Regions from separate parts of the Mesorhizobium bavaricum genome, predicted to be linked through region 4. Evidence: riboswitches for the same ligand, from Rfam matches in the RefSeq annotation. Region 4 holds a riboswitch; each other region holds the start of a gene.

The links. A riboswitch is a leader RNA that binds a small molecule or an ion and turns the genes downstream of it on or off. The one in region 4 is predicted to bind thiamine pyrophosphate.
Positions count from the first base shown of each region.
Region 1: it holds a riboswitch for thiamine pyrophosphate, as region 4 does, so the genes downstream of both, thiC (phosphomethylpyrimidine synthase ThiC) here and thiB (thiamine ABC transporter substrate binding subunit) in region 4, are expected to answer to the same signal.
Region 2: it holds a riboswitch for thiamine pyrophosphate, as region 4 does, so the genes downstream of both, AC1RZR_RS16690 (YkoF family thiamine/hydroxymethylpyrimidine-binding protein) here and thiB (thiamine ABC transporter substrate binding subunit) in region 4, are expected to answer to the same signal.
Region 3: it holds a riboswitch for thiamine pyrophosphate, as region 4 does, so the genes downstream of both, thiC (phosphomethylpyrimidine synthase ThiC) here and thiB (thiamine ABC transporter substrate binding subunit) in region 4, are expected to answer to the same signal.

Region 1 is NZ_JBXAYV010000002.1:95,755-103,537, forward strand. It holds gene queC (7-cyano-7-deazaguanine synthase QueC) at 367-1,065, shown strand; gene queD (6-carboxytetrahydropterin synthase QueD) at 1,065-1,421, shown strand; gene queE (7-carboxy-7-deazaguanine synthase QueE) at 1,418-2,155, shown strand; TPP riboswitch at 2,413-2,529, shown strand; gene thiC (phosphomethylpyrimidine synthase ThiC) at 2,632-4,467, shown strand; gene thiO (glycine oxidase ThiO) at 4,464-5,462, shown strand; gene thiS (sulfur carrier protein ThiS) at 5,431-5,628, shown strand; gene AC1RZR_RS36720 (thiazole synthase) at 5,631-6,404, shown strand; gene AC1RZR_RS36725 (thiamine phosphate synthase) at 6,401-7,006, shown strand; gene AC1RZR_RS36730 (hydroxymethylpyrimidine/phosphomethylpyrimidine kinase) at 6,997-7,758, shown strand.
Region 2 is NZ_CM165566.1:3,387,525-3,395,307, reverse strand. It holds gene AC1RZR_RS16705 (ABC transporter substrate-binding protein) at 74-1,096, opposite strand; gene AC1RZR_RS16700 (ABC transporter ATP-binding protein) at 1,089-1,868, opposite strand; gene AC1RZR_RS16695 (ABC transporter permease) at 1,865-2,689, opposite strand; gene AC1RZR_RS16690 (YkoF family thiamine/hydroxymethylpyrimidine-binding protein) at 2,725-3,333, opposite strand; TPP riboswitch at 3,324-3,437, opposite strand; gene AC1RZR_RS16685 (LysR family transcriptional regulator) at 3,609-4,529, opposite strand; gene AC1RZR_RS16680 (SDR family oxidoreductase) at 4,677-5,414, shown strand; gene msrA (peptide-methionine (S)-S-oxide reductase MsrA) at 5,468-5,986, opposite strand; gene AC1RZR_RS16670 (glycosyltransferase family 39 protein) at 6,120-7,532, opposite strand.
Region 3 is NZ_JBXAYV010000001.1:513,284-521,066, forward strand. It holds gene queC (7-cyano-7-deazaguanine synthase QueC) at 1-440, shown strand, start outside; gene queD (6-carboxytetrahydropterin synthase QueD) at 440-796, shown strand; gene queE (7-carboxy-7-deazaguanine synthase QueE) at 793-1,530, shown strand; TPP riboswitch at 1,776-1,892, shown strand; gene thiC (phosphomethylpyrimidine synthase ThiC) at 1,996-3,825, shown strand; gene thiO (glycine oxidase ThiO) at 3,822-4,823, shown strand; gene thiS (sulfur carrier protein ThiS) at 4,792-4,989, shown strand; gene AC1RZR_RS35225 (thiazole synthase) at 4,991-5,764, shown strand; gene AC1RZR_RS35230 (thiamine phosphate synthase) at 5,761-6,366, shown strand; gene AC1RZR_RS35235 (hydroxymethylpyrimidine/phosphomethylpyrimidine kinase) at 6,357-7,127, shown strand; gene AC1RZR_RS35240 (IS256 family transposase) at 7,286-7,783, shown strand, end outside.
Region 4 is NZ_CM165566.1:1,603,988-1,611,770, reverse strand. It holds gene AC1RZR_RS07835 (M48 family metalloprotease) at 1-893, opposite strand, end outside; gene thiQ (thiamine ABC transporter ATP-binding protein) at 1,152-1,934, opposite strand; gene thiP (thiamine/thiamine pyrophosphate ABC transporter permease) at 1,927-3,549, opposite strand; gene thiB (thiamine ABC transporter substrate binding subunit) at 3,793-4,791, opposite strand; TPP riboswitch at 4,835-4,948, opposite strand; gene AC1RZR_RS07815 (thiamine diphosphokinase) at 5,037-5,681, shown strand; partial or broken gene AC1RZR_RS07810 (ABC-F family ATP-binding cassette domain-containing protein) at 5,683-7,504, shown strand; partial or broken gene AC1RZR_RS07805 (hypothetical protein) at 7,599-7,652, shown strand; gene AC1RZR_RS07800 (hypothetical protein) at 7,717-7,782, shown strand.

The DNA.
Region 1 (7,783 bases), on a different replicon from region 4:
AAACAGGCGTTTCGCGATAGGCCGAACTCCTACACGCGTTTCCGCAATGCATTTAGGCGCTTGTAATCCTCGATGATATCGGCAGAGAAATGAGCGAGCTGAACGGCATCGCCCCAATCCGGGACGTGATATTGGCTGATTTCTCTATCGTCTATCCGCCTATACGCCTATACGCAGTGCCGGCCCCAGCCGCCAGCCGTCGAAGATGCGACTAATCGCGTGCAAGCCATGTTGGGTGCCCTGACACCAAGGTACGTGCGCCTCAGTCGCGTCCACCCCCATTCACAAAACCGGCTCCGTGGAGTACGGGGAACGCAGAGAAATCTCCGGTCGCAGCCTTACCCGGTCAAAACAAGGACTCAAACCATGAATGCCCTCGTCATCTGCTCCGGCGGATTGGACTCTGTTTCGCTCGCTCACAAGGTGGCGACCGAGCAGAAACTCATTGGCCTGCTTTCGTTCGATTACGGCCAGAGGCACAAAAAGGAACTCGGCTTCGCCTTTATCTGCGCCAAGCGGCTGGGTGTTCCGCACCAGATCGTCGATATCCGCGATGTCGGCCGGAACCTGAGCGGCTCGGCGCTGACCGATGATGTGGACGTGCCCGACGGGCACTATGCCGAAGACTCCATGAGGATCACGGTGGTGCCGAACAGGAACGCCATCATGCTGGCTATCGCGTTCGCGGTTGCCGCCGCGCAGAAGGCCGATGCGGTGGCCACTGCCGTCCACGGCGGAGATCATTTCATCTATCCCGATTGCCGGCCCGCTTTTATCGACGCGTTTCAGACGATGCAGAACCATGCGCTCGCAGGCTATGCCGATATCCGCCTTTACGCTCCCTATGTGAATATGTCGAAGGCCGACATCGTCAGCGAGGGGGCAAAGTACGCCACACCGTTCGAGGCGACGTGGTCCTGCTACAAGGGCGGCGCACGTCATTGCGGTCGCTGTGGGACATGCGTCGATCGGCGCGAAGCATTCGATCTGGCCGGCATTGCCGACCCGACAGATTATGAGGACGCGGACTTCTGGCTGCACGCTATCCAGACAAGGAGCGCGTGATGTTCCGCATTACCAAAGAGTTCCACTTCTCGGCCTCGCATCAGCTCACCTCCTTGCCACCAGATCATCAGTGCGCGCGTCTACACGGCCACAACTACATCGTCGTGGTGGAGCTTTCAGGTGGCGAACTGAACGAACATGGCTTTGTGCGCGACTACCACGACCTGGCGGCGCTCAAACACTACATCGATGGGACGTTCGACCATCGGCATCTTAACGACGTTCTGGGGCATGACCGTGTCACAGCGGAATGTCTGGCCAGGCACTTCTACGACTGGTGCAAGGTGCGGCTACCACAAACCTCCGCCGTGCGGGTGAGCGAGACGCCGAAAACCTGGGCGGAATACCGGCCATGACTTGCGCGTTGCATCCCGGAATCCGCGTCAGCGAGATTTTTGGGCCGACCATTCAGGGTGAAGGTATGCTGATCGGCTTGCCCACGGTGTTCGTAAGAACGGGCGGGTGCGATTATCGCTGTTCCTGGTGCGACAGCCTGCATGCGGTGGACAGTCGCTTCCGCCATGATTGGGAGATGATGTCAACCGATGCGGTCTGGCAAAAGGTCATTGCGCTTTCCCGCGGTCAGCCCGTGATGGTGTCGCTATCGGGCGGCAATCCGGCCATCCAGCCGCTTGGACCGCTAATCGACCGCGGGCATGGTGAGGGCTACCGCTTTGCATTGGAAACCCAAGGCTCGGTGTCCAAGCAATGGTTCGCGGATCTCGACGTGCTGGTGCTCAGCCCCAAGCCGCCCTCAAGCGAAATGACGACGGATTGGGCCGCGTTCGACGCCTGCGTCGAGGCGGCGCAGGATAAGCCGCAGATGACGCTCAAGCTCGTCGTCTTCGACGATGATGACTATGCCTATGCCAAAGACGCCGCGGCGCGCTACCCGCGATTACCCGTCTATCTCCAGCCTGGCAATCACACGCCGCCGCGTCCCGGTAACGAAGACGTGCTGATCGACATGGCCGGTGTGATGAAACGCATGGAATGGCTGGTCGAAAAAGTGACCCGTGACAGGTGGTTCGAGGCGCGTGTACTGCCGCAGCTTCATGTTCTGCTCTGGGGAAACAAACGGGGCGTCTAGCCCACGCCGATGACGTAGACGGACATCCAGTTGTCGGCAGCAACGTCGGCCAAGAAAGCCCGAAAATGCCGTGCTGGAAAAGGTTTCGAATCCGCATGCTGGCTCGCCTATCGCCGGTGCTTCGCGCTCCTCCAGGCGTGACTTGCTCTCGGTACGTGCGCGCGCTTCCCCAGGGTTGATTGGTCGCCGATCGCCGCCTCGGGCCAAGCCTCCGGCCGAATGCGCTTGACAAGATAGCGCCGGCTCGTTCAATTCGGAGCATTCACCAGGGGAGTCCCGGCAAGGGGCTGAGATACTGCTGGCTTTCGCGGCGCAGTGACCCGTTGAACCTGATCCAGTTCATACTGGCGTAGGGACGGTGCAAGCGCTTGCGGGAGTTTACGCCCGAGGTCCTGTTTCGGCAGGTCGAGCAAAGCGTCTTTTCATCCTTCCGGCACAGAACTGGGTCTCCAATGCACGAGCAAAGGAGCCTCAAGATGAATGCCCTCACCCCCGCCGTGTCGACGGGACCACTGCCCGCCTCACGCAAGATCCACAAGTCTGGCGTCCTCTATCCGCACATCAAAGTGCCGATGCGCGAAATCTCCGTCCATCCGACAGCCGGGGAGCCGCCTGTCACCGTCTACGATCCGTCAGGCCCCTATACCGACCCGACTGTCGAAACCAGCATCGACAAGGGCCTTGCCCGGCTTCGCCACGAATGGGTCGCGGCGCGCGGCGATGTCGAAGCCTATGACGGCCGCCATGTCCAGCCCGAAGACAATGGATTTGTCACGGGTGAGCGCCTGACGCCGGAATTTCCCTTACGCAACCGGCCGCTCAGGGCCAAGGCCGGCAAGGCGGTGACACAGCTCGCCTATGCGCGTGCCGGCATCATCACGCCCGAAATGGAGTTCGTCGCCATCCGCGAGAACCTCGGACGCGAGAGCCTGTGCGGCAAGCTGCATCGCGACGGCGAAAGCTTCGGCGCGGCGCTTCCTGATTTCGTCACGCCGGAATTCGTGCGCGAGGAGGTGGCGCGCGGACGGGCGATCATTCCCGCAAACATCAATCATCCCGAGAGCGAGCCGATGATCATCGGCCGCAATTTCCTGGTGAAGATCAACGCCAATATCGGCAATTCAGCGGTCACATCGTCGATGGCCGAGGAGGTCGAAAAAATGGTCTGGGCGATCCGCTGGGGCGCCGATACGGTGATGGATCTGTCGACCGGCCGCAACATTCACAACATCCGCGACTGGATCGTGCGCAATTCACCGGTGCCGATTGGCACCGTGCCGCTTTACCAGGCGCTCGAGAAGGTCGGCAGCGTCGCCGAGGATCTGACCTGGGAGGTCTATCGCGACACGCTGATCGAACAGGCCGAACAAGGCGTCGACTATTTCACCATCCATGCGGGCGTGCGGCTGCACTACATCCCGCTGACCGTCGACCGGGTCACTGGCATCGTCTCGCGCGGCGGCTCTATCATGGCCAAATGGTGCCTCCACCATCACCGGGAAAGCTTCCTTTACGAGCATTTCGCGGAAATCTGCGACATCTGCCGTGCCTATGATGTGTCCTTTTCCCTCGGCGACGGCCTTCGTCCCGGCTCGATCGCCGATGCCAACGACGCGGCGCAATTCGCCGAGTTGGAAACGCTCGGCGAGCTGACGAAGATCGCCTGGGCAAAGGACTGCCAGGTGATGATCGAGGGGCCCGGCCACGTGCCGATGCACAAGATCAAGGAGAACATGGACAAGCAGCTCGCTGTGTGCGGCGAGGCGCCGTTCTATACGCTTGGGCCGCTGACGACCGACATCGCGCCGGGCTATGACCACATCACCTCAGGTATCGGCGCGGCGATGATCGGGTGGTTCGGCACGGCCATGCTCTGCTACGTCACGCCCAAGGAGCATCTCGGCCTTCCCGATCGCAACGACGTCAAGATTGGCGTGATCACCTACAAGATCGCCGCCCATGCCGCCGACCTGGCGAAGGGCCATCCGGCCGCGAAAGTCAGGGATGATGCCCTTTCCCGCGCGCGCTTCGAGTTCCGCTGGGAGGACCAGTTCAACCTGTCTCTCGACCCCGAAACCGCGCGGTCCTTCCACGACCAGACCTTGCCTAAGGAGGCGCACAAGCTGGCGCATTTCTGCTCGATGTGCGGGCCGAAATTCTGTTCCATGCGTATCTCTCACGACATCCGCGCCGAGGCACAGAAAGAGGGCATGGCGGCAATGGCCGCGAAATACCGCGAGGGCGGCGATCTCTACCTGCCGGTAGACGAGACCGACGCACCGCTCATGCCAGAGGCGCCGGAACCGTCATGAGGGTGTTGATCAAAGGGGCCGGCGTCGCCGGCCTCACCGCCGCCTTCGAGCTCGCCGCCCGCGGCGCGACAGTCACAGTCGCCGAGACCCGGCATGGCATCGGTGGCAACGCATCGTGGTTCGCCGGCGGCATGCTGGCGCCATGGTGCGAGCGTGAAAGCGCTGAGCAGCCGGTGTTGGACCTGGGCCGCGACGCTGCCAACTGGTGGAACGAGGTACTGCCCGGCCAGGTGACACGGGCCGGAACACTGGTTGTTGCTGCACCGCGCGATGCGGGCGAGCTTGACCGGTTCGCCAGCCGCACGTCCGGCCATCGGCGTGTCGATGAAGATGAGATTGCGCTCCTGGAACCCGACCTCGCCGGCCGCTTCCGGCGCGGACTGTTATTCCCCGATGAGGCTCATCTCGACCCGCGCCACGCGATGGGGGCACTTCATGACAGGCTCGCTGCCATGGGTGTCGAATTCCGCTTCGGCGCCGATGCCCGGCACATTTCCGGTTTCGATCGCCGGATCGACTGCACGGGGATGGCGGCAGAAGACGACGGCCTGCGCGGCGTTCGCGGCGAGATGCTGATCCTGCGCACGCCGGACATTTCGCTGTCACGCCCGGTCCGGCTGCTTCATCCGCGCTTTCCGCTCTACGTGGTGCCGCGTACCGATCACCGTTTCATGGTTGGCGCGACGATGATCGAAAGCCAGTCCACAGGACCGGTCACGGCGCGTTCGATGATGGAGCTTTTGGGCGCGGCCTATGCTCTCCATCCGGCCTTCGGCGAGGCTGGCATCATTGAGACCGGCGCCGGCGTCCGTCCGGCCTTTCCCGACAACCTGCCGCGTGTCGAGGCATGTGGAAGCACCGTCGCGATCAACGGGCTCTATCGCCATGGTTTTCTTCTCGCCCCCGCCATGGCGCGCCAGGCGGCCGACCTGGTTTTCAATCAAGGAACCAAGGAGCTTGCGCATGAAACTGATGGTCAACGGCGAAGTGCATGAGGTTGCCGCCACCACACTGGCCGAGCTGCTTGCCGCGCTCGACTATGAGGGCGATTGGCTGGCAACGGCCGTCAACAACGATCTCGTGCACAAAGCCAACCGCGCGGAATTCCAGTTGAGCGACGGCGACCGGATCGAAATCCTCTCACCCATGCAGGGCGGTTGACCATGTTCGATCTCCTTGGAACGACGCTCCCTTCCCACCTGCTTCTCGGTACCGCTCAATATCCTTCGCCGGCCATCCTTGCCGATGCGGTCAAGGCGTCGGGCACGTCGGTGATGACCGTCTCGTTGCGGCGTGAGATGGCGGGCGGTAGGGCCGGCGAACAATTCTGGTCGTTGATCCGCTCGCTCGGCGTCAGAATCCTGCCCAACACTGCTGGCTGTCACTCCGTCAAGGAAGCGGTCACGACCGCGAAAATGGCGCGCGAGGTCTTCGGCACCAACTGGATCAAGCTCGAAGTGATCGGCAACCACGATACGCTGCAGCCGGACGTGTTCGGCCTGGTCGAATCCGCCCGCATCCTGTGCGAGGACGGTTTTGCGGTATTTCCCTACACCACCGACGACCTTGTTGTCGCCGAGCGGCTGCTGGAGGCGGGCTGCAAGGTCTTGATGCCGTGGTGCGCACCGATCGGTTCCGCGCTCGGGCCGGTCAACATCATGGCGTTGCGCTCGATGCGCGGACATTTCCCCGATGTCCCACTGATTGTGGATGCGGGGCTCGGACGGCCGTCGCATGCGGCAACCGTCATGGAGCTCGGCTTTGACGCCGTGCTCCTGAACACGGCGGTCGCCAGGGCGGCTGATCCGGTCGGCATGGCGCGTGCGTTCGGCAAGGCAGTCGAGGCCGGTCGTGAAGCTTTCAACTCGGGAATGCTCGAACCGCGCGACGTCGCCTTGCCATCTACGCCGACAATTGGCAGGGCAGTTTTTTCATGAAGCTCGATCCCTTCTACCTGATCGTCGACAGCGCTGCCTGGATCGAGCGGCTGGTGCCACTCGGCGTCAGGCTGGTTCAGCTCCGCATCAAGACCATGGATCAGGCCGGGTTGCGCACCGAAATCCGCAAGGCAAAGGCCTTGTGCTCCCAGCACCACTGCCAGCTCATCGTCAACGACCACTGGCGCCTGGCAATCGAGGAAGGCTGCGACTTCGTCCACCTCGGCCAGGAGGATTTGCAGACCGCCGACCGTTCGCGGATTCGGGCAGCCGGCGTGAGGCTCGGACTGAGCACCCATGATGATATCGAACTGGAAACGGCCATGGCCGCCGAGCCCGACTACATCGCGCTCGGCCCCATCTACCCGACCATCCTGAAGCAGATGAAATGGGCGCCGCAAGGACTCGAACGGATCGGCGAGTGGAAGCGCCGGGTCGCACCGATTCCCCTGGTCGCCATTGGTGGTCTCAACCCGGACCGGCTCAACGGTGTCTTTGCGGCTGGCGCGGACAGCGCGGCGGTGGTGACCGACATCACGCTGAACGACGACCCCGAAGCGCGCACGCGGGAATGGATCGAAAAGACAGGCCGATGGCGCTGAGGCGAGACCCTTATGTGCTCGTCGTCGGTGGCTCGGACTCCAGCGGCGGAGCCGGAATTGCGCGTGACATCGAGACGATCTCATCGATTGGCGTGCGAACCTGCCTTGCTGTCGCCGCGCTGACGGTGCAGACGCACGAAGCCGTCATGGAAATCCATCCTTCGCAGCCCGATCTTGTGGCCGATCAGATGCGCGCCGCGCTGCAGGCCAACGAGGTGGCGGCCATTAAGATCGGCATGCTCGCAACGGCTGAGATCGTTGTTGCCGTTGCCGCCGCGCTGCGCGAAAATCCGCACGTGCCGGCGATACTCGACCCGATGCTGGCCTCCACGTCAGGCCGGCCGCTCCTGGGAGCCGGCGCCGTCGCGATCATGAAGCGTGATCTGATGCCGCTTTGCCGTCTCGTCACACCCAATCTCATCGAGCTGGCGCTCCTTGTTGTCTCGGAACTGGCGGTCGATGAGGACAGCGCGGTCAGGCAGGGCAAGGAACTGCTGGCCGCGGATGCGCAGGCCATTCTGATCAAGGGCGGCCATGCATCGGGACCTCGATCAACCGATATTCTGTTGCGCTCCGATCACGAACCAGTCCGCTTCGACATGCCCCGCCTTGCCGCATCGATGCGCGGGACGGGTTGCATGCTGGCCAGTGCGATTGCGGCACATCTGGCGAAAGGGAGATCACTCGAAGACGGCGTGCGCGACGGCAAGCTGTTTGTGTTCGAGAAGCTGCAAGCCGAAAACAGCGAGTGACCGTTTTGCGGCGGTTTGCCGATCG
Region 2 (7,783 bases), 1.8 Mb from region 4:
TGCTCTATTGGATCGCCAGCAACTGGGCTACCACCCGAGTTCCTGGTCTTCCCCTCAGGGGCAGATTGGTCACCTACCCCAGATAGGTATTGCTGAAATACCCCCCGAAATCCGGGCGTGATTTGGTCGGATTGCCGTCGGCATCGCGCAGAATGCCGGACGCGAAGAGGTAGTCGCCGATCGCGTCCATTCGCGCCGGATCCATGGTGCCGATGGCGCCGTTTTGGCTGCGCAGGTAATGGCCGTCGATCAGTGCCTTCAGCGAAGCCTCGATCAGTGCCGGATTGGTCAGCGCGTCCTTGTTGGCGGCGATCAGAATTGCGGCAGCCGCATCGGGATGGTCGACGGCGAACTGGTAGCCGCGCCGCGTCGCCTGGACGAAGGCGGCCGCAGGTTTGGGGTTTGCCTGGAGATAGGCTTCGCTCGAAGAGATCAGTGTCGTGTGCTCGTCAGGCACGCCATGGTCGGCATAGATGAAGCTGCGCTGCCTGACGCCCTTCAACTCGGCTTCGACACCTTCCCAGGTCGAGACCTCCAGCGTGAAATCGACCGAACCGTTGGCCAGCGCCTCATAGGCCGAAGTGCCGAGCGTCACCGTCTCGAATTTGCCCTTGCCACCATCGTGGCGGATGATGGTGCCGATCAGCGCGTTTTCCCAGGCACTGCCGAAGCCGCCATAGGTCAGGCCGTCAAGGTCTCTCGGGCTTTTGATCTCGCTGCGCGACGCGTTGAACACCAGCCGGCCGGTTTCGGATTGCACCACGGCATAGACCCCCTTCAGGTCAGCTCCGGCGGCTTTCTGGGTGAACAGGCTGATGGTGCCGTTGATGCCGAAATCGGCGACGCGGTTGGCAACGAGCGTGCCGGCCCCAGTATCGCTGTAGGGCAGGATGTCGACCTCGAGTCCGGCTTCGGAATAGAAGCCTTTGTCGCGGGCGACGAACAGCCCGATGTGGTTGGTGTTGACCGTCCAGTCTAGTGCGACGGTGACCTTTTGTACCGCCGATTGCGTTTGAGCCCGGCCCGCTCCGGCAATGAGTGGAACACCCGTGGCAAGGGTCAGCAACAAGGCTTGCCGGCGCGTCAAGTCAGTCATGATCGTATCCTTTGGATGGGTGTGGGTTGGGTCCGGGATTGAGGATGATGTCGAGAATCTCGGCTTCAAGCGTGCTTGCCTGCAGCGCGGCCACTCCGGTGGGATCGCGCGGCCGCGGCAGCGGCACCTTGATTTCGCGGACGATGCGGGCCGGGCGTGCCGACAACACATAGATTCGGTCGGACAGGAACACGGCTTCGCGCACATCGTGGGTGATCAGCAGCGCCGTCCAGCGGTGATGCCGCCACATCTGTTCCAGCCAGCGCTGCATGGCGGTGCGGGTCAGTGCGTCGAGCGCGCCGAACGGTTCGTCGAGCAACAGCATGTCGCGCTCCTGCACCACGGTGCGCAAAAGCGCCGCGCGCTGGCGCATGCCGCCCGACAGCTGCGCCGGAAAATGCCGCTCGAAGCCGGCAAGCCCGAATTCGGCAAACAGCGGCGCGACGCGCGCCCGCGCCGCCTTGCGCCTGACGCCTTGCACTTCGAGCCCGAGCGTCGTGTTGTCGAGGATGCGTCGCCACGGCATCAGCGCGTCACGCTGCGGCATGAATGCGAAATGCCTGCCGTAGTCGTCGAGCGGCGCGCCGTCGAAGAACATCTCGCCCTCGCCGTGCTGCGCGCCGGTCAGAAGCTGGAACAGCGTCGATTTGCCGGCGCCCGATGGACCAAGGATGGAGACGAATTCACCGGCGCCGACGCAGAGCGAAATGCCGGCAAGCACGTCGAGCCCGCCGAAGGCCTTGCGCACATGCCGCAGCTCGAGCCTGCTCATGGCCGCGGCCCCATGCCGGCGGGTTGCTTGCCGGCGGCCCGTTCCCAGGGCATGACAAGCCGCTGCAGCAGCACCGTCAACGCGAACAGGACAAGTGTCAGCGCAGCGCTGACACCGACGGCGGCCAGCACCAGATCGGGGCGGAAATTGTTCTTGGCGTTGAGCATGTAGATGCCCAGCCCCTTCGCCGCACCGGCATATTCAGCGAAGATGGCGCCGACCACGGCATAGGTGATGGATATCCTCAGGCCGGCGAAGAAATAGGGCAGCGCCGACGGCAGCCGCGCCAGCACGAAGACGCGCCAGCGCCCTGCCCCCATCGCGCGCAGCATCTGGCCGATCTCGGACTCCGTCGCCTCGTAGCCCTCGACCAGTGCCACTAGCATCGGAAAGAAGGTGACCAGCGCCACCAGCATGATCTTGGGCGTCAGCCCGAAGCCGAACCACAGCACCACCAGCGGCGCGATCGCCACCAGCGGCAAGGTTTGGCTGACGATGAAAACGGGAAACAGCGCACGCCGCAGCGGCTGGAAGAAATCGACCAGCATCGACAGCGCAAAAGCAGCGCCGAGTGAAAAGGCAAAGCCGATCAGCGTGGCGCGAATGGTGGGAATGGCATTGTCGACCAGCACCTCGCGATTGAGCACCGCCTGCTCGAACACGCGCGACGGCGCCGGCAGCGTCGTCGGCTTGATGCCGGAACACGTGGCGTAGAGCTGCCACGCCAGAAGCAGCAGCCCGACCGAGATCACGGCTGGTGCTGTCTTGACAACAAGGCTCGCGATCGGGCGCGAAGCGACTGATGGTGAGGCCACGGACATAACCTTTGACGAGGTCGCGCGAAAGCGCGGCTGGCTCAGACGGCCGACGGGCTGTTGGCCGAGACCGTGACGTCGAGGGTTACGTGGCCGGCGCCGGGCCCGAAGCGGCAAAAGGCCTCGTCGAGCGCCGAAAAGATCGCGCCGGCATCCCCGCGCAATTTCGTGCAGAAATGCTTCGAGCGCTCATAGACGCCGGACTGCTTGAGAAAATCGATGCAGCCGTAGATCTCGTCCATGTGGTCGTCGGTGCCCATCACATAGAGCGAGAACTGCGCTGCCGCCGGCTGGCCGGTGGCGGCCGCGCCGCGCACCGCCGCGATTGCCGCGTCCTTGCGCGGGCCGAGTGGCCTGGCAGGTCCGCCAAGCGCATCGGAGCTGCAGATCGGATCATCCGGCTCGCCGGGGCAGCCGCGCGAGATGGTGGCCGACAGCACGCAATGTTTGCCGCTGCGTGCCGCCGCCACGAACAGGTCCCGGATCGCCGGAAACAGCACTTCGGGCGGCCCGACCAACAAGGTCGAGATGTCGTCGGTCTCGATCCTGAGCCGGTCGCGGTAGGGATCGAGCGCGCCCAGCGCGCCAAGGATGACACCGACGAAATCGTCGGCCATGGGATATAGGGAAATCTGTGCGCCTGAAAACATCGCCCGCCTCGCTCCGCTGGTATTACCCAGATCAGCTTCTAGGGTCTGTGGGCTTGCCGCCCCCGTCTCAGCCCCGACCGTACGGAGCACCCCTGTGGATGCGCGGGTTAAAGCACCATTCGAGCTGAAGCGAAAGCCGTTTTTTCGGTGCTCTGCGCCAAAAGCATTGCGCCAGGCCCAGGCCCTGAGCGCAAACCGTCGGTGCTGCCGGACCGGAGTTTGTCGGCAACCTTCGCTGCCGCAACCGAAACCCGGGCCGTTCGAGCGACAAACGCTCAACCAGCTGGCAGCGTCTGGCGGCCGGCATGCGCATGGCGCATGAAATCGACGAAGGCGCGCACGGCCGGTGGTGTATGACGCTGCTTCTGATAGCAGAGGAACCAGCCGGGAAAGGTCGCGCACCAATCATCCAGCAGCGACACCAGTTGGCCGGCATCGATCAGCGGGCGCACGAGGTCTTCCGCCCAGAAGGCGATGCCGACACCCTGCACAGCGGCGGCAATCGCCATGTCGCGGCTGGAGACGACAAGCGGGCCGTTGACCGCGACCGAGAACCACTGGCCATCCCTGGCGAATTCCCAGGGATAGAGGCCAGCACTGCCCGGCCGGCGCCAATTGATGCAGCGGTGCTGGAGCAGATCGACCGGTGCCGACGGCGATCCGCAACGGGCGATGTAGTCCGGCGAGGCCACGGCGAGCTGGCGCAGCGTGCCGCCAAGCGCCACGGCGACCATGTCGGCTTCGAGAAATTCGCCTAGCCTGGCGCCGACGTCATAGCCGGCCTCGACAATATCGATGGCCGCATCGTCGATCGTCACATCGAGCACGATGTCCGGCCATGCCTGGTGAAAACGGCCGAGCACCGGCTCCAGATAGGTGGCGGCGGCAACGCTTGGCATATGGACGCGCAAGATGCCGGCCGGCGTGTCGCGCAAGGCGGTCGCATCGCCGACCGCCGCCTCCATCTCGGCCATGGCCGGCGCGAAGCGCGCATGCAGGCGCGCGCCGGCTTCAGTCAGCGAGAGGCTGCGGGTCGTGCGGTTGAGCAGGCGCAGGCCAAGCCGCGCTTCGAGCTGACGGATCGTCTGGCTGAGCGTCGACGCCGACATCCGGAGATCTTCAGCCGCACGGGCGAAGCTGCCATGCGCGACGACAGCGGCAAAGGCCTTCAGTTCCGCATACTCGCTACCGCGCATTATACCGGATTCTCCAATGAGTATGATGATATTCTATCATATTCTCCGTAGGGCGTCTGCAGTCCAGATTGAGGATATGGCTCCAACGTGCCGAGCAGGATCGGCACCGAATGCCTTTGAATCTCCTTCTGAGCAGGAGCAACGAACATGCGGAAACTCAATGGAAAAATCGTCCTGGTAACCGGCGCCTCCTCGGGCATTGGCGCGGCAACCGCGCTGGCGCTGGCGGCGCAAGGCGCGATCGTCGCCATCGCGGCGCGGCGCCGGCAGCGGCTCGACGATCTGGCCACACGCATCCGCGACAACGGCGGCGAAGCCTTGGCCATCGAGGCCGACATCACCGATGAATCCCAGGCAGCCGCCATGGTCCGGCGCGTGTTGGAAGACTATGGCCGGCTGGACATGCTGTTCAATGTTGCCGGTGTCGGCGTCGCCGCCCCGTTCCAGAACACCACCACCGGCGAATACCGGGAAATGGTCGATATCAACATTCTGGGTCTGCTCTACGCGATCAACGCGGCGCTGCCGGCGATGAAACGGCAGGGATCGGGGCACATCGTCATCGTCTCGTCCGGCACCGGCCGCTACATCCATCCATCGGTGGTCTATTCCGGCACCAAGCATGCGGCCAGCGCCATGGCGGAATCGCTGCGCCGCGAAATCGGCAAGGACGGTATCCGCGTCACAGTGATCGAACCCGGCGCGGTCAGAACCGAATTCACCGCCAACATGCGCGACGATGTGCGGATGGCGGTCGAGCAAAGATTGGGCGACATGGAGCAGTTGGAGAGCGAGGACATCGCCGCCGCCATGCTCTACGCGGTCTCGCAGCCGCCAAGGGTCAACGTCAACATCCTGACGCTCTATCCGACGCAGCAGGCTTGATCTGCGGCAATCGGCAAGGCGTGGATCGGGGCCTGGCCCCGATCCTGTGAACCCTACGAAACCGCCTTCTCGCGAACCGGCAGCTTCCAGCCCGGCCGGACGAAGTGGCAGGTGTAGCCGCTGGGATATTTCTCCAGATAGTCCTGATGCTCGGGCTCGGCTTCCCAGAAGTCGCCGACCGGTGCGACCTCGGTGACGACCTTGCCCGGCCACAGGCCGGAGGCGTCGACATCGGCGATGGTGTCTCCGGCAACGCGCTTCTGCTCATCGCTGGTGTAGTAGATCGCCGATCGATAGCTCATCCCGACATCGTTGCCCTGGCGGTTGCGGGTCGTCGGATCATGGATCTGGAAAAAGCGCTCCAGTAGCGTGCGATAGCTGATGATGGCAGGATCGAAATTGATCTCGATGGCCTCGGCATGGGAGCCATGGTTGCGGTAGGTGGCGTTTGGTACGTCGCCGCCACTGTAGCCGACACGGGTGGAGATGACGCCGGGATAGCGCCGTATCAAATCCTGCATGCCCCAGAAACAGCCGCCGGCAAGCACTGCACGTTCGGTCGAAGTCGCCATATCACGTCTCCTCAAAAGCAATTCCAGGAAAAGTGTAGCGGTTTTTCCGTCTGGAATTGCGCAAAAGCAAGTTTGGATCTCCCCATAAATGGGCATTGTCGCTTGCTTCGTCCAGCGGACCGGCCGACCTGCTTCAGTTGCTCGTTTGGGCGAGGCTGTCGATCGCACTCGGCAACTGCGGCGCGCCGGGCGGAACGGCGGCAAAACTGATCGCCACCGGCGGCGCCTTGAGCGACCAGTCGAAAAGAACAGTCTTGACCGGGACGTTGCCCACCCACGCCTGCAGCTGAGCTGGCACGTCGCGCCCAGGCCAGACCAGGAGTATGCCGTGGTCGCGCAGCCGCTCCTTGGTGATCCAGGGGGCGTACTGCATGCTCAGGTCGGTGAAGATAGACGGCTTGTCATAGGCATTAAGGCCCGCCAGCGGCGCAAGAAGGCCATGGCCGCCAACGATGTCGAGCCGATCGGGCGTCGCCGCGTGCCAGACGGCCTCGGCCTCATCCGAGATCTTCTGCGCCGGCCAGCAGACGGCGTCCATGCGCCCGCGCAGATTGCATTTCGTCCAGCGGATGCCCGCATAGGCACCGGAGATGCCGACAATGAAGATGAGCGCGCAGATCGCCAGCTTTCGCATCTCGACGTCGCCGAGACGGTGGCCCAGCAGAGCCAGCGCCACAACGCCAGCAAGATTGTACATCGGCGCGCCCCAGGCCTCGCCTACGCCGGCGAACAGGGACGCCACCATGACGAGGATCGCCGGGCCAACCCCCATCCACAGGAGATAGACCAGCGTACCGCGCCCGACGGGCTCTTGCGGCGGGGGCGAGCGCCGCAGCAGCCCTGATATCGCCAGCACCAGGACAAAGCCGCAGAGCCCGGCCATCTGGACGCCGATGTAATAGAAGCGGGAGCGATGGGCCAGCACCCATTGATCGCGCCAGGCGGCATATGTCAGCGGCAGGAAATCGATGCGGTAGAGCTCGACGGCCAGCGGCGCTGCGACAGCGACGAAAACGGCGAGCCCAAGCCATGGCCAAGGCGTGGCAAGCCGGCTGCGTGCCCGTGCGTCGCACAACAGCCAGATGGCGCCGAACAGCAACAGCAGGCCGGTCGAGAACTTGGCGTAGAGCCCGACGCCCGACACCAGTCCGAGTGCCAGCCACCAGCCCGGCCCGCCGCCACGGCCCGCACGCCACAGCAGCCAGCAGATGGCTGCCCAGAAGGGCATCTGCGCGTAGTCATGATTGAACTGCGGGGTCGGCCAACCGAAGAAATAGAGCGACGGCATCAAAAGCACGGCGGCCAGCGCGCGCCTCTGCCCAAGCAGGTCACGGGCCAGCAGATAGACCAGGACGAAAGTCGCCGAGATCGTCAGCTGGGCCACGAGATATTGCGGCCAGCGGAACGATCCGGTCAGAAGATGGCTGGTCTCGAGCAGCCATGCGGGAAGTTGTGGGTGCTTGTAGGTCAACAGCACCCATTCGCGTCCCCACATGAAGCCTTCGACGACATCGTTCGGCGGCGAGACGTTGATAAGTGCGGGCATCGCTGTCCAGCAGACTATCTGCGTCAGGCACAAAATCGCCAGCAGATACCCGGGGCGACCGATCAGACTGGACAAAACCGATGCGGAATCGACACCGGCGGCAGGCAATCCCGCCGGCCCCCATTTGTCCATGGATCCATCTATCCCCGCCATGCGGCGCTTAAATCACATAGTCCGGTTTAACGAACAGCCCCAAACATCGAAGCTTACGAAAAAGTATAGCTGTGTGCCATTGCAGCACCAAGATCGAG
Region 3 (7,783 bases), on a different replicon from region 4:
ACTCCATGAGGATCACGGTGGTGCCGAACAGGAACGCCATCATGCTGGCTATCGCCTTCGGGGTTGCCGCCGCGCAGAAGGCCGATGCGGTGGCCACTGCCGTCCATGGCGGAGATCATTTCATCTATCCCGATTGCCGACCCGCTTTTATCGACGCCTTTCAGACGATGCAGAACCATGCGCTCGCAGGCTACGCCGATATCCGCCTTTACGCTCCCTATGTGAATATGTCGAAGGCCGACATCGTCAGCGAGGGGGCAAAGTACGCCACACCGTTCGAGGCGACGTGGTCCTGCTACAAGGGCGGTGCACGTCACTGCGGTCGCTGTGGGACATGCGTCGAACGGCGCGAAGCATTCGATCTGGCCGACATCACCGACCCGACAGATTATGAGGATGCAGACTTCTGGCTGCACGCTATCCAGACAAGGAGCGCGTGATGTTCCGCATTACCAAAGAGTTCCACTTCTCGGCCTCGCATCAGCTCACCTCCTTGCCACCAGATCATCAGTGCGCGCGTCTACACGGCCACAACTACATCGTCGTAGTGGAGCTTTCAGGTGGCGAACTGAACGAACATGGCTTTGTGCGCGACTACCACGACCTGGCGGCGCTCAAGCACTACATCGACGGGACGTTCGACCATCGGCATCTTAACGACGTTCTAGGGCATGACCGTGTCACGGCGGAATGTCTGGCCAGGCACTTCCACGACTGGTGCAAGGTGCGGCTACCACAAACCTCCGCCGTGCGGGTGAGCGAGACGCCGAAAACCTGGGCGGAATACCGGCCATGACTAACGCAATGCAGCCCGGAATCCGCGTGAGCGAGATTTTTGGGCCGACCATTCAGGGCGAAGGCATGCTGATCGGCTTGCCCACGGTGTTCGTAAGAACAGGCGGGTGCGATTATCGCTGTTCCTGGTGCGACAGCCTGCATGCGGTGGACAGTCGCTTCCGCCATGATTGGGAGATGATGTCAACCGACGCGGTCTGGCAAAAGGTCATTGCGCTTTCCGGCGGTCAGCCCGTGATGGTGTCGCTGTCAGGCGGCAATCCGGCCATCCAGCCGCTTGGCCCGCTGATCGACCGCGGGCATGGTGAGGGCTACCGCTTTGCATTGGAAACCCAGGGCTCGGTGCCTAAGGAATGGTTCGCGGATCTGGACGTGCTGGTGCTCAGCCCCAAGCCACCCTCAAGCGAAATGACGACAGATTGGGCCGCGTTCGACACCTGCGTCGAGGCGGCGCAGGATAAGCCGCGGATGGCGCTCAAGCTCGTCGTCTTCGACGATGAGGACTATGCCTATGCCAAGGACGCCGCGACGCGCTACCCGCAATTACCCGTCTATCTGCAGCCCGGCAATCACACGCCGCCGCGTCCCGGTAACGAAGACGTGCTGATCGACATGGCCGGTGTGATGAAACGCATGGAATGGCTGGTCGAAAAAGTGACCCGTGACAGGTGGTTCGAGGCGCGCGTACTGCCGCAACTTCATGTTCTGCTTTGGGGAAACAAACGGGGCGTCTAGCCCACGCCGATGACGTAGACGGACATCCAGTTGTCGGCAGCAACGTCGGCCAAGAAAGCCCGAAAATGCCGTGCTGGAAAAGGTTTCGAATCCGCATGCTGGCTCGCCTATCGCCGGTGCTTCGCGCTCCTCCAGGCGTGACTTGCTCTCGGTACGTGCGCGCGCTTCCCCAGGGTTGATTGGTCGCCGATCGCCGCCTCGGGCCGAATGCGCTTGACAAGATAGCGCCGGCTCGTTCAATTCGGAGCATTCACCAGGGGAGTCCCGGCAAGGGGCTGAGATACTGCTGGCTTTCGCGGCGCAGTGACCCGTTGAACCTGATCCAGTTCATACTGGCGTAGGGACGGTGCAAGCGCTTTGCGGGAGTTTACGCCCGAGGTCCTGTTTCGAGCAGGCGGCCAAAGCGTCTTTTCATCCTTCCGGCACAGAACTGGGTCTCCAATGCACGAGCAAAGGAGCCTCAAGATGAATGCCCTCACCCCCGCCGTGTCGACGGGACCACTGCCCGCCTCACGCAAGATCCACAAGTCTGGCGTCCTCTATCCGCACATCAAAGTGCCGATGCGCGAAATCTCCGTCCATCCGACAGCCGGGGAGCCGCCTGTCACCGTCTACGATCCGTCAGGCCCCTATACCGACCCGACTGTCGAAACCAGCATCGACAAGGGCCTTGCCCGGCTTCGCCACGAATGGGTCGCGGCGCGCGGCGATGTCGAAGCCTATGACGGCCGCCATGTCCAGCCCGAAGACAATGGATTTGTCACGGGTGAGCGCCTGACGCCGGAATTTCCCTTACGCAACCGGCCGCTCAGGGCCAAGGCCGGCAAGGCGGTGACACAGCTCGCCTATGCGCGTGCCGGCATCATCACGCCCGAAATGGAGTTCGTCGCCATCCGCGAGAACCTCGGACGCGAGAGCCTGTGCGGCAAGCTGCATCGCGACGGCGAAAGCTTCGGCGCGGCGCTTCCTGATTTCGTCACGCCGGAATTCGTGCGCGAGGAGGTGGCGCGCGGACGGGCGATCATTCCCGCAAACATCAATCATCCCGAGAGCGAGCCGATGATCATCGGCCGCAATTTCCTGGTGAAGATCAACGCCAATATCGGCAATTCAGCGGTCACATCGTCGATGGCCGAGGAGGTCGAAAAAATGGTCTGGGCGATCCGCTGGGGCGCCGATACGGTGATGGATCTGTCGACCGGCCGCAACATTCACAACATCCGCGACTGGATCGTGCGCAATTCACCGGTGCCGATTGGCACCGTGCCGCTTTACCAGGCGCTCGAGAAGGTCGGCAGCGTCGCCGAGGATCTGACCTGGGAGGTCTATCGCGACACGCTGATCGAACAGGCCGAACAAGGCGTCGACTATTTCACCATCCATGCGGGCGTGCGGCTGCACTACATCCCGCTGACCGTCGACCGGGTCACTGGCATCGTCTCGCGCGGCGGCTCTATCATGGCCAAATGGTGCCTCCACCATCACCGGGAAAGCTTCCTTTACGAGCATTTCGCGGAAATCTGCGACATCTGCCGTGCCTATGATGTGTCCTTTTCCCTCGGCGACGGCCTTCGTCCCGGCTCGATCGCCGATGCCAACGACGCGGCGCAATTCGCCGAGTTGGAAACGCTCGGCGAGCTGACGAAGATCGCCTGGGCAAAGGACTGCCAGGTGATGATCGAGGGGCCCGGCCACGTGCCGATGCACAAGATCAAGGAGAACATGGACAAGCAGCTCGCTGTGTGCGGCGAGGCGCCGTTCTATACGCTTGGGCCGCTGACGACCGACATCGCGCCGGGCTATGACCACATCACCTCAGGTATCGGCGCGGCGATGATCGGGTGGTTCGGCACGGCCATGCTCTGCTACGTCACGCCCAAGGAGCATCTCGGCCTTCCCGATCGCAACGATGTCAAGATTGGCGTCATCACCTACAGGATAGCTGCCCATGCCGCCGACCTGGCGAAGGGCCACCCGGCAGCGAAAGTCAGGGATGATGCCCTTTCCCGCGCGCGCTTCGAGTTCCGCTGGGAGGACCAGTTCAACCTGTCGCTCGACCCCGAAACCGCGCGTTCCTTCCATGACCAGACCTTGCCGAAGGAGGCGCACAAGGTCGCGCATTTCTGCTCCATGTGCGGGCCGAAATTCTGCTCGATGCGCATCTCCCACGACATCCGGGCCGAGGCGCAGAAAGAGGGCATGGCGGCGATGGCGGCGAAATACCGCGAGGGCGGCAGTCTTTATATGCCGGTGGACGGCGAACCGCTTTTGTCGAAGATGCCGGAGCCGTCATGAGGGTGCTGGTCAAAGGGGCCGGCGTCGCCGGCCTCTCTGCTGCCTTCGAACTCGCCGCCCGCGGGGCGGCGGTGACCGTCGCCGAGACCCGGCACTGCCTTGGCGGCAACGCATCATGGATGGCCGGCGGCATGCTCGCGCCCTGGTGCGAGCGCGAAAGCGCCGAACAGCCGGTGCTGGATCTCGGACGCGATGCCGCCGACTGGTGGGATGCGGTGCTGCCGGGTCATGTCACGCGGGCCGGAACGCTCGTTTTGGCGATGCCGCGGGATGCAGGCGAACTCGACCGGTTTGCAAGCCGCACCTCGGGCCATCGGCGGGTCGACGAAGACGAAATTGCGCTCCTGGAGCCCGATCTCGCCGGCCGCTTCCGTCGCGGGCTGTTCCTCCCGGGTGAAGCCCATCTCGACCCACGTCGTGCAATGGCGGCGCTGCATGAAAAACTCGCCGGAAGCGGCGTCGAATTCCGCTTCGGAGTGGACGGCCGGCACATGACGGGATTCGACCGCGAGATCGACTGCACGGGAATGGCCGCGGTCGATGACCGACTGCGCGGCGTTCGGGGCGAGATGCTGATCCTGCGCACGCCGGACATTTCGCTGTCACGCCCGGTCCGGCTGCTTCATCCGCGTTTGCCGCTCTATCTGGTGCCGCGCGCCGACCACCGTTTCATGGTCGGCGCGACGATGGTCGAGAGCCAATCCGGAGAACCGGTCACGGTCCGTTCGATGATGGAGCTTCTGAGCGCCGCCTATGCCCTCCATCCAGCGTTCGGCGAGGCAGGCATCGTTGAGACCGGTGCCGGTGTTCGTCCAGCCTTTCCCGACAATCTGCCGCGCGTCGAAATGAGCGGCGAAACCGTCGCGATCAACGGGCTCTATCGCCATGGTTTTCTTCTCGCCCCCGCCATGGCGCGCCAGGCGGCCGACCTGGTTTTCAGTCAAGACGGAACCAAGGAACTTACTCATGAAACTGATGGTCAACGGCGAAGCGTATGAGGTTGCCGCCACCACGCTGGCGGAGCTGCTTGCCGCGCTCGACTATGAGGGCGATTGGCTGGCAACGGCCGTCAACTGCGATCTCGTGCACAAAGCCAACCGCGCGGAGTTCCAGTTGAGCGACGGCGACCGGATCGAAATCCTCTCGCCCATGCAGGGAGGCTAGCATGTTCGATCTTCTCGGAACGACGCTTGCCTCACGCCTGCTTCTCGGCACCGCTCAATACCCTTCGCCGGCCATCCTTGCCGATGCGGTCAAGGCGTCGGGCACATCGGTGGTGACCGTCTCGCTGCGCCGTGAGATGGCAGGCGGCAGAGCCGGCGAAAAATTCTGGTCGCTGATCCGCGCACTCGGCACAAGAATCCTGCCCAACACTGCCGGCTGTCACTCCGTCAAGGAAGCGGTCACCACCGCAAAAATGGCGCGCGAAGTGTTCGGAACCAACTGGATCAAGCTCGAAGTGATCGGCAACCACGACACACTGCAGCCGGACGTGTTCGGCCTTGTCGAAGCCGCCCGAATCCTTTGCGAGGACGGTTTTGATGTATTCCCGTATACCACCGACGACCTAGTCGTCACCGAGCGGCTGCTTGCGGCGGGCTGCAACGTCTTGATGCCGTGGTGCGCACCGATCGGATCCGCCCTCGGGCCGATAAACATCACGGCGCTGCGCTCGATGCGCGGACATTTCCCTGGCGTCCCGCTGATTGTGGATGCAGGGCTCGGGCGACCGTCGCACGCGGCGATTGTCATGGAACTCGGCTTTGACGCCGTGCTCCTGAACACGGCGGTCGCCAGGGCGGCCGATCCAGTCGGCATGGCGCGTGCGTTCGGCAAGGCGGTCGAGGCCGGTCGTGAAGCTTTCAGTTCGGGAATGCTCGAACCGCGCGACGTCGCCGTGCCGTCGACACCGACGATCGGCAGGGCAGTTTTTTCATGAAGCTCGATCCCTTCTATCTGATCGTCGAAAGTGCAGCCTGGATCGATCGGCTGGTGCCGCTCGGCGTCAAGCTGGTGCAGCTTCGCATCAAGACCATGGGCGAAGCCGGATTGCGCGCTGAGATCCGCACAGCGAAGGCCTTGTGCGCTCGATACGGGTGCCAGCTCATCATCAATGATTACTGGCGACTGGCCATCGAGGAAGGCTGCGACTTCGTTCATCTCGGTCAGGAGGATATGCAAACCGCCGACCGTTCGCGGATTCGGGTAGCCGGCGTGAGGCTCGGACTGAGCACGCATGATGGTGTCGAACTGGACACGGCGATGGCCGCCGAGCCTGACTATATCGCGCTTGGGCCCATCTACCCGACCATCCTGAAGAAGATGAAATGGGCGCCGCAGGGACTCGAACGGATCAGAGAATGGAAGCATCGGGTAGCGCCAATCCCATTGGTCGCCATTGGCGGTCTCAACCCTGACAGGCTCGACGGAGTTTTCGCGGCTGACGCCGACAGCGCGGCGGTGGTCACCGACATCACGCTGAATGCCGATCCCGAAGGGCGCACACGAGAATGGATCGAAAAGACGGAGCGATGGCGCTGAGGCGAGAACCGCATGTGCTTGTCGTTGGCGGGTCGGACTCCAGCGGTGGAGCTGGAATTGCCCGCGATATAGAAACGGTTTCCGCCTTCGGGCTGCGCAGTTGTCTTGCCATCACCGCCGTGACAGTCCAGACGCACTCGGCTGTCGAGCACGTCAAGCTTGTGCCGTCGGAGCTTGTCGCCGCTCAGATGCGCGCCGCGTTCGCTGCCAACGCTGTCGCGGCCGTCAAGATAGGCATGATTGGGACATCGGCGGCTGTTGAGGCAGTCGGCGCTGTTTTGGTCAACCGCCAAGTGCCTGTGATACTCGACCCGGTCCTGGCCTCTACCTCGGGACGCAATCTGCTGGCGGACGATGCCATTAATATGCTGCGCCACGATCTGATGCCGATCTGCCGGCTTGTAACGCCTAACCTGGTCGAGCTGGCTGCGTTTACCGGCTCGTCACCGGCCGCGGACGAAGAAGGGGCTTGTCGTCAGGCTGAAGAGCTATCGAGGACGGTGAGGACCGCCGTACTCGTCAAGGGCGGCCATGCACAAGGAACCCGTTGCGTCGACGTGCTTTTGCAGCCGAACCAACCTGCAGTTCGGTTCGAGGCGCCCCGCTTGCCTCGTGGGATGCGCGGAACGGGTTGCATGATGGCCAGCGCAGTCGCCGCCTCGCTTGCTCTTGGAGCGTCGCTGGAAGCGAGCGTGCGCCAAGCCAAGCAACATGTTTTCGATGCGCTTGCCGGATCGAAGGACATCGGGCCGATAAGCTGATCGGGCCGAACGTATCCAACGCTCCGATCAAGTCTGGCAGGCGATCGTGGGTCTACTCCTAGGTAGTGTGCTGAGAGTTCTGCAAATTCGCTGAGAGAGGGCGGTCATGGCAGGCTGGTGATGTTCAACGTCACCGATTCCCGCGAAGGAACGCCACCATGACCAAGACAGAAGGTAAGTCGACCAGCGCTGCCGTCAAAGACATTCTGCTTTCGAATCCGGAGGGGCTGCACGAAGTGATCCGTGCGGTAATGCAGGAGGGTCTCGAGGCCGAGATGGAGGAGGCGCTGGGTGCTTCGAAGGGCGAACGCACGCCTGAGCGCCTTGGGTATCGCTCGGGTTACTACGGCCGCACCCTCGTCACCCGGGTGGGCAAGCTTGAGCTGCGGGTTCCACAGGACCGGGCGGGTCACTTCTCCACCGAGCTGTTCGAGCGCTACCAGCGTTCGGAGCGGGCCTTGGTTGCGACGCTTGCGGAGATGTATGTGCAGGGCGTGTCGACCCGCAAGGTCAAGGCGATCACGGAAGAGCTGTGCGGTCATGCCTTCTCGGCTTCGTCGATCTCGGCCATCAACAAGCGCTTGGACGAGAGCCTGAAGGCGTTTGCCGAACGACCGCTTCAGGAGCCATTCCCCTACCTCATTCTCGATGCCCGC
Region 4 (7,783 bases):
GTCTCGCCACGCACATAGCCTTCCTCGGGCGTGTCGCCATAGAGCAAGCCGTCTATCCCGGCGAGGAAGGAATCACGGTCGCGTGTGCCGACGCCGGGTGCGCCGAACTGACGGGCATGGCGCTGCGCCAGATCGATGCGCTGCGGGGTGTTGGGGTGGGTGGCCAAGAAGTCGAGGCTGGCATCGGTGGCGCCGCTGATCGAGCGGAAGTCGGTATAGGCCGACATCGACTGCAGGAAGCGGCCGGCGGCGAAAGGATCGTAGCCGGCTTCGCCGATCGACTTGATGCCGATGGCGTCGGCCTCCAGCTCCTGGTTGCGCGAGAACTGCGCCAGCCTGAGTTTGCCGCGGATCAGCGCCGCCTTGGCGGTCGGGCTGTCGCCGAGCACATCGGAAACCACCTTGGTCGCCAGGCCTTCCTCGGCCTCCAGCTGCTGGCGCTGCAGGCCGTGATTGGCGGTGACGTGGCCCATCTCATGCGCGATGACCGCGGCCAGCTCGGCCGAATCGTTGGCCAGCGCCAGCAGGCCGCGCGTGATGTAGAGATAACCGCCCGGCAGCGCGAAGGCGTTGACGTTGGGCGAATTCAGGATGGTGATGCGATAGGTCTGCGTCGGATTGGCCGACACGACGGTCAGATTGCCAACCACCTTGGCGACCATGCGCTCGAGCTTGGGATCGGAATATTCGCCGCCATAGGTGGCCAGGATGCGCGGATGCTGCGCCTTGGCCAGTTCGGCGAGCTTGCTGTTGGCGGCGACATTGTCGACGGTGATCGGCCTGTCGGAAGGCTGGAAGCCGGATTCCTGAACCTCGGGCGGCGTGAACATCTGGCAGCTCGCCAGCGCCACGGCGAAGCCGGCCAGCGCAAGAAAGCGCGCCAGCGGATTCATTCGTAGTCTGTCAACGCCGATCGCCAGAACGGCTTCCTTTCGGGTCCCTGCGCATGACCACGAAAATCGGGGGCGATCTTCGGAACGTGTCATGCGCTATCTCAAACTGCTGCAGCATCCGTCGCGCGTCCCTCGGGGCGGGCGGCGGATGCTGCAGGCAAATCACGGCCTATGCCGGACCGGTGAGGCGGACCTAGCCACACTCCACCACTCATGGCAAGCAAACGCCACATCGCCTGGAGCCGGTTTGACCGTAAATTATGTCCGCTTCCGGGCAACATCCCGTGATACGGCATTCCCGGCGCTTGCACCGACATAGCGCCGGAACGCTTCCGGGCCAGCCCCGGTGAAGAAATCATCCGCCTTGCCGGTTGCCGCGACAACGCCGTTGTCCAGAAACACCACGTGCTCGCCGATGCGGCGGGCATCCCCCGGCTGGTGGGTGACGAACAGCACCGTCATGCCCCGTTCGGCGTGGACTGCGGCCACCAGATCCAGCATGTCGTCGCGCAGCGCCGGGCCGAGCGACGCAAAGGGTTCATCGAGCAGGAGCACCGGCCGGTTGCGTACCAGGACGCGGGCCAGGGCGACGCGCTGGCGCTCGCCGCCGGAGAGTTCACGCGGCAGGCGCTTTTCCTTGCCGCCAAGGCCGGTGCGTTCGAGCGCCTCGGCGATCGCGGCGCGGTCGGCTTCGGTCAGCCGCAGCGATGGCGAGCGGCCGAGCCCGACATTCTGCTCGACGGAAAGATGGGCGAAGAGGTTGTTTTCCTGGAACACCATCGACACAGCTCGCGCTGCCGGCGGCTCGGCGCTGACATCGGCGCCGCCGATCAGCACGCGGCCTGACTGCGGCGTCTCGAAGCCGGCCACCAGGTTGAGCAGCGTCGACTTGCCAGAACCGCTTGGCCCCATGATGGCGGTGATTTTCGACGCGGCGAAATCGACATCGAAGACAAGCGGCGCGTCACCATAGCTGAACGACACCTGGTCCAGCCGCACCGGAACACCCTTTTCAGACCTGCTGGCCGCCCCGTCAGGCATCCCGATCCTTCTCCCTTCCAAGCCAGTGCGCCGCTACGATCAACGCGAGGCAGACGAGGCCGAGCAACAGCGCCAGGCCGGCGGCGTCCTGCGTGCGGTAGCTGCCCATGCGCGCCAGCAGAAGGTAGGGCAACGTCTGCACGGAATCACTGCCGAACAGCGCGATGACGCCGAGATCGCCAAGCGACAGCGCCATGGCGAAAGCGAAAGCCGTGGCGAGCGGCCGCCGCAGCGATGGCCAGTCGACCACGATCAACCGGTTCCAGCCGGCAATGCCGAGCTGAGCACAGAGCCGTTCATGACGTTCGCTCGCCGCATCATAGGCGGGACGGACGGCGCGCAGTGCGAACGGCATCGCCATCACAGCGTTGACGGTGACGACCATGACCGGGGCGATGGCAAAGACATCGCCGACATGGCGCAGCAACAGGAACCAGCCCGCGCCGACGACGATCGGCGGCACGACGAGGACAAAACCGGCACCGGTATCGGCGGCGTGTTCCAGCATTCTCTTGGGACCAGTCCGGCGGTTCAACGCCAGCGCCCGGCGCGCCATGGTCAGCGCCAGCGACAACGTCACGGAAAGCAGCGCCGACAGGAAGGCGAGCACCGCACTGGTCAGCGTCGCCTGCCGCACGGCGACCTCACCGGCCAGCCGGCCGAGATCGGCGCCAAGCCCGGCCATCACCGTGGCGACCATCGGTCCGGCAACGAACAGCAGCGTCAGAACGATGAGCACGACGTTCAGTGAGGTCTCGGCCCCGTTGACCGAAAGATAGCGGCGTGTCGCAACCGGCAGATTGGTGTCGCCGACCACATTGGCGCCAAGCCGCGTCAGCGCCAGCACGACGGCAAACGTCAAGGCGATCTGCAGCAGGGTCAGCGTCACGGCGCGCGCGGGATCGAAATCGAAGCGCAGCGCCTGGTAGATGCCGACTTCGAGCGTCGTCGCGGCCGGCCCGCCGCCGAGCGTCAGCACGATCGTGAACGAGGTGATGCAGAGCATGAAGACAAGCCCGGCGACCCCGGGCAACGCCGCACGCAACGTTGGCCATTCGATCAGCCGGAACGCCGGCCGCGCCCCCATGCCGAGCTGGCTCGCCAGCCGCCACTGATCGGCGGGAATGGTCTGCAGTGCCTCGAGGAACAGCCGCACGCTGAGCGGCAGGTTGAAGAAGACATGGGCGACGAGGATACCCGACAGGCCATAGATGCCCGACCAGTCTCCACCGCCGATCACGCTTAACACGCCGGCGAAATAGCCGGCGCGGCCATAAAGCGCCAGAATGCCGAGTGCCGCGACGATGGCCGGCAGCGCCAGCGGCACGGCGAACAGCTGCAGGATGAAGGCGCGGCCAAAGAAGCGCGGATGCCGCGACAGCGCGCGTGCCACGAACAGTGCCGGCACCACCGAAAGCAGCGTCGAGAGTACGGCCTGCCACAAAGTGAAGCGAACAACGCGAAAGAGATAAGGATTGAAGGCTGCCCAGGCGCCGGAGAAATCGTGAACGCCTTCGACGAGCAGTCCGGCAAACGCACCGCCGATCAGCAGCGCGATGGCGGCAAGCGCGATGATACCGGCGCTGATGCGGGGGTCAGAGGACGCGCGTTGCACGCGGGACCGCCTGACCCGAGACCTGCCATTGACTGGAGTTCAGCGGGCGCCGCGTTCCTTCGCGCCTCCCTCTGTCCTGCCGGACATCTCCCCCACGAGGGGGGAGATCAGCCGTCACTAATCTCAGATGTCGCAGGACGAGCGCCAGCTCCCAAGCTGCCAATCTCCCTCCTTGAGGGGGAGATGTCCGGCAGGACAGAGGGGGGCGCCGTAGAGCACTCATCTTCGATCGGTTGCCACAGCCTATTTGCTCATCACCGCCAGCCATTCATCCACCCAGGCCTTGCGGTTGGCGGCGACCTCCTCGGGGCTGAACAGCAAGGTCTTGGTCGGCTTGACCAGTTTGTCGAAGGCCGGGTTGAGCGGCTTGTCGGTCTTGCCGGCCGGGAACATCCAGTTTGTCTCGGGGATGGCATCCTGGAATTTCGGTCCGGTCATGAAGGCCATGAACTTTTCCGCCAGCGGATTCTTGGCCCCTGTGGTGGTGATGCCGGCGACCTCGATCTGCAGATACTCGCCCTCTTCGAACGACGCCGCCTGGTAACGCTCGGTGTTCTCGGTGACCATGTGATAGGCCGGTGAGGTGGTGTACGACAGCACCATCGGCGCCTCGCCCTTGGTGAACAGGCCGTAGGCCTCGCTCCAGCCCGGCGTCACGGTCAGCACCTTCGCCTTGAGCTTCGCCCAGGCCTCCGGCGCCTTGTCGCCATAGACCGACTTCACCCACAACAGCAGGCCGAGGCCCGGCGTCGAGGTGCGCGGATCCTGGATGACGATCTTGTCGTCGGCACTGCCTTCGACCAGGTCCTTCAGGCTCTTCGGCGGGCTCTTCAGCTTCTCGGTGTCGTAGACGACGGCGAAATAGCCATAGTCGAAAGGCACGAAAATGTCGTCGCTCCAGCCGCCCGGCACACTGACATCGGACACCGCGCCATGTGGCGCAAACAGGCCTGTGGCCTTGGCATCCGCGGTCAGATTGGTGTCGAGGCCGAGCACGATGTCGGCCTTGGTCGATGCCCCTTCCAGCCTGACGCGGTTGAGCAGCGCGACGCCATCGGCGACCGAGACGAAGTCGACATCGCAGCCGCATTCGGCCTCGAATTCCTTCTTCACCACGGGACCCGGACCCCAGTCGGCGGTGAAACTCTCGTAAGTGTAGATGGTGAGCTTGTCCTTGGCCAAGGCCGGCCCGGACAGGACCACAGCCATCGCAGAGACAAGAGAGTATAAAAGCGTGCGCATCGGCGCCTCCTTCGTTCGAATTGAAAGGAATTGAGGCGTCGGACTGTCCGAAACGTCTAATCCCTCCGCCGGTACAAACCGGATCAGGTTCAGCGGGTTGGCGACTTGCCTCTCAGCCGGTCCGCGAAGATCGCGTCCGGCACCCCGTTAGAGCGTTTCGACACATAGGCCCGGCCGATCCCTCACGCAAGTGGGAGTTTGCCGGCCTTCCGTTTCCCGTGCCGGGCTGGTAAGGGCCACACGATATGAGCACATTCACCATCTTGCTTGGCGGCGATCTCATCCGCACGCCCCGGCTCGACCGCCAGGTCGCAGGCTCCCGCGTCATCGCCGCCGACGCCGGCATCGGCCATGCGCGGCTGCTGGGTCTTGTCCCGGAACTGTGGGTGGGTGATTTCGATTCCGTGCCCGCCAACCTGCCGGACGATCTCGCCGCCGTACCCCGCCGGACCTTCCCGGCGGAGAAGGACAAGACCGATGGCGAATTGGCCATCGCCGCCGCGCTGGAGCGCGGCGCGACCAGCCTGGTGCTCGCCGGCGCCTTCGGCGGCAAGCGCGCCGACCACGCCTTCCTGCATCTGGCGCTCGCCCTGCGGCTGGCCGAGGCCGGGACGAGGATGCTTCTGAGCAGCGGCGCCCAGGAAGGCGCCCCGCTGCTGCCCGGGAAAGCCGGCTTCGACTATGCCGACGGCACGCTGTTTTCGGTGCTCGGCTTTTCCGATCTTTCCGGCCTGACAGTCACCGGCGCCAAATGGCCGCTCGATCACGTCAAGGTGGCGTTCGGCTCGTCATTGACCATCTCCAACGAGGTCAGGGGTCGCCTCGAAGTCACGCTCGGCCATGGCCGCGCGTTGTTGCTCGCTCACCCTTATCCTCTACCTGAAAGCTGACATGGCCCCGCCTCTTCTCCATCTCGACGGGATAAAACTGACCTTCGGCGGCACGCCGCTGCTCGATGGCGCCGCCTTGACCGCGTCGGCCGGCGACAAGATCGCTTTGGTCGGCCGCAACGGGTCCGGCAAGTCGACGCTGCTGAAGATCGCCGCCGGCCTGATCGAACCGCAGGACGGCGAGGTGTTCCGCCAGCCCTCGGCGACCGTCCGCTATTTGCCGCAGATGCCCGACATGGAGGGTTTTGCAACGGTCCGCGCCTATGTCGAGGCGGGGCTCGGCCCCGCCGACGATCCCTATCGCGCCAGCTATTTGATGGAGCATCTCGGCCTGTCGGGCGAGGAGCGACCGAACGATCTTTCCGGCGGCGAGGCAAGGCGCGCCGCCCTCGCCCGCGTCATGGCGCCGGAGCCCGATATTCTGCTGCTTGATGAGCCGACCAACCATCTCGATCTCTCGGTGATCGAGTGGCTGGAAGAGGAGCTCGTCCGCACCTCCTCGGCGCTCGTCGTCATCTCGCATGACCGCCGCTTCCTCGAGCGCGTATCGCGCGCCACCGTCTGGCTCGACCGCGGCCAGACCCGCAGGCTGGACAAGGGCTTTGGCCATTTCGAGGAATGGCGTGACCTTGTGCTGGAAGAGGAAGAGCGAGAACAGCACAAGCTCGGGCGCCAGATCGTGCGCGAGGAGCACTGGCTGCGCTACGGCGTGACGGCGCGGCGCAAGCGCAACATGCGCCGGCTGGGTGAACTGCAGACCATGCGCCAGCGCTTCCGCGGCCATCGCGGCGCCGAAGGTTCGGCAACCATGGTGGCCAGCGACGCAGCCGAATCCGGCAAGCTGGTGATCGAGGCGAAAAACATCGAGAAGAGCTTTGGCGACCTCACCGTGGTCAAGGGATTCTCGACCCGCATCCAGCGCGGCGATCGCGTCGGCCTGGTCGGGCCGAACGGCGCCGGCAAGACGACGCTGCTGAAGATGCTGACCGGCGAGATGAAGCCCGACGCCGGTTCGGTGCGGCTCGGCACCAATCTGGAGATCGCCACACTCGACCAGAAGCGCGAGGCGGTCGACCCGCAGGAAACGCTTGCGCAATATCTCACCGACGGACGCGGCGAGAACCTCGTCATCAATGGCGAGCAGCGCCATGTCGTCTCCTACATGAAGGATTTCCTGTTCAAGGCTGAGCAGGCACGTACGCCGGTGCGCGAGCTTTCCGGCGGCGAACGGGCGCGGCTCTTGCTGGCGCGCGTGCTGGCGCGGCCGGCAAACCTTCTGGTGCTCGACGAGCCGACCAACGATCTCGACATGGAAACACTGGAGCTGCTGCAGGAATTGGTGGCCGGCTTTGCCGGCACGGTCATCCTGGTCAGCCACGACCGCGATTTCCTCGACCGCACCGTGACCAGCATCATCGCTCCGGACGGCGGCGGCCGCTGGATCGAATATGCCGGCGGCTATTCCGACATGCTGGCACAGCGTGGCGGCACCAAGCTCGACGACCGCAAGGCTCGCCCGAAGGCCGAAGCCGGCGAAGCCCCAGTGACGGCCAAAAGTGAGGCCGCGGCGCCAAAGGGGCCGGCGAAAGAAACTGTCGTTCAAGCAGAAATTCGCGCTGGAATCCCTGCCCAAGAAAATCGAGGCCGTGATGGCTTCCATCTCAAGGCTTGAGAACAACATCGCCGATCCGGCCTATTACGAGCGCGATCCGGCCTCGTTCCAGAAGACCATCGCCGCCCTCGACAAGGAGCGCGCGACACTGGCGGCGCTCGAGGAAGAGTGGCTGGAACTGGAGATGCTGCGCGAGGAGATGGAAGGGTAATGGTGTTCGCGGGCCTTATATTGGACGCATAAAGGGACGCGAACTCCATGCTTCAATCGAAGTCGGCGAAAATCCGTCGGCCATCAGTTCGCAGTTGATCGAAGACGCCAAAGCGTTGGGCATCAACATTTCTTGCGCCGCGGAGATGGGTATTGTGAAAGCGATCTCGGCGAAAAAGACGCGTCAATGGGCAAGAAGAGAACAACGAAGCCATTGCAAGCTGGAACGACCATGTCGGACGCAAAGGACTGCCCCAAGCCAAATATCGGCTGTTTTGAT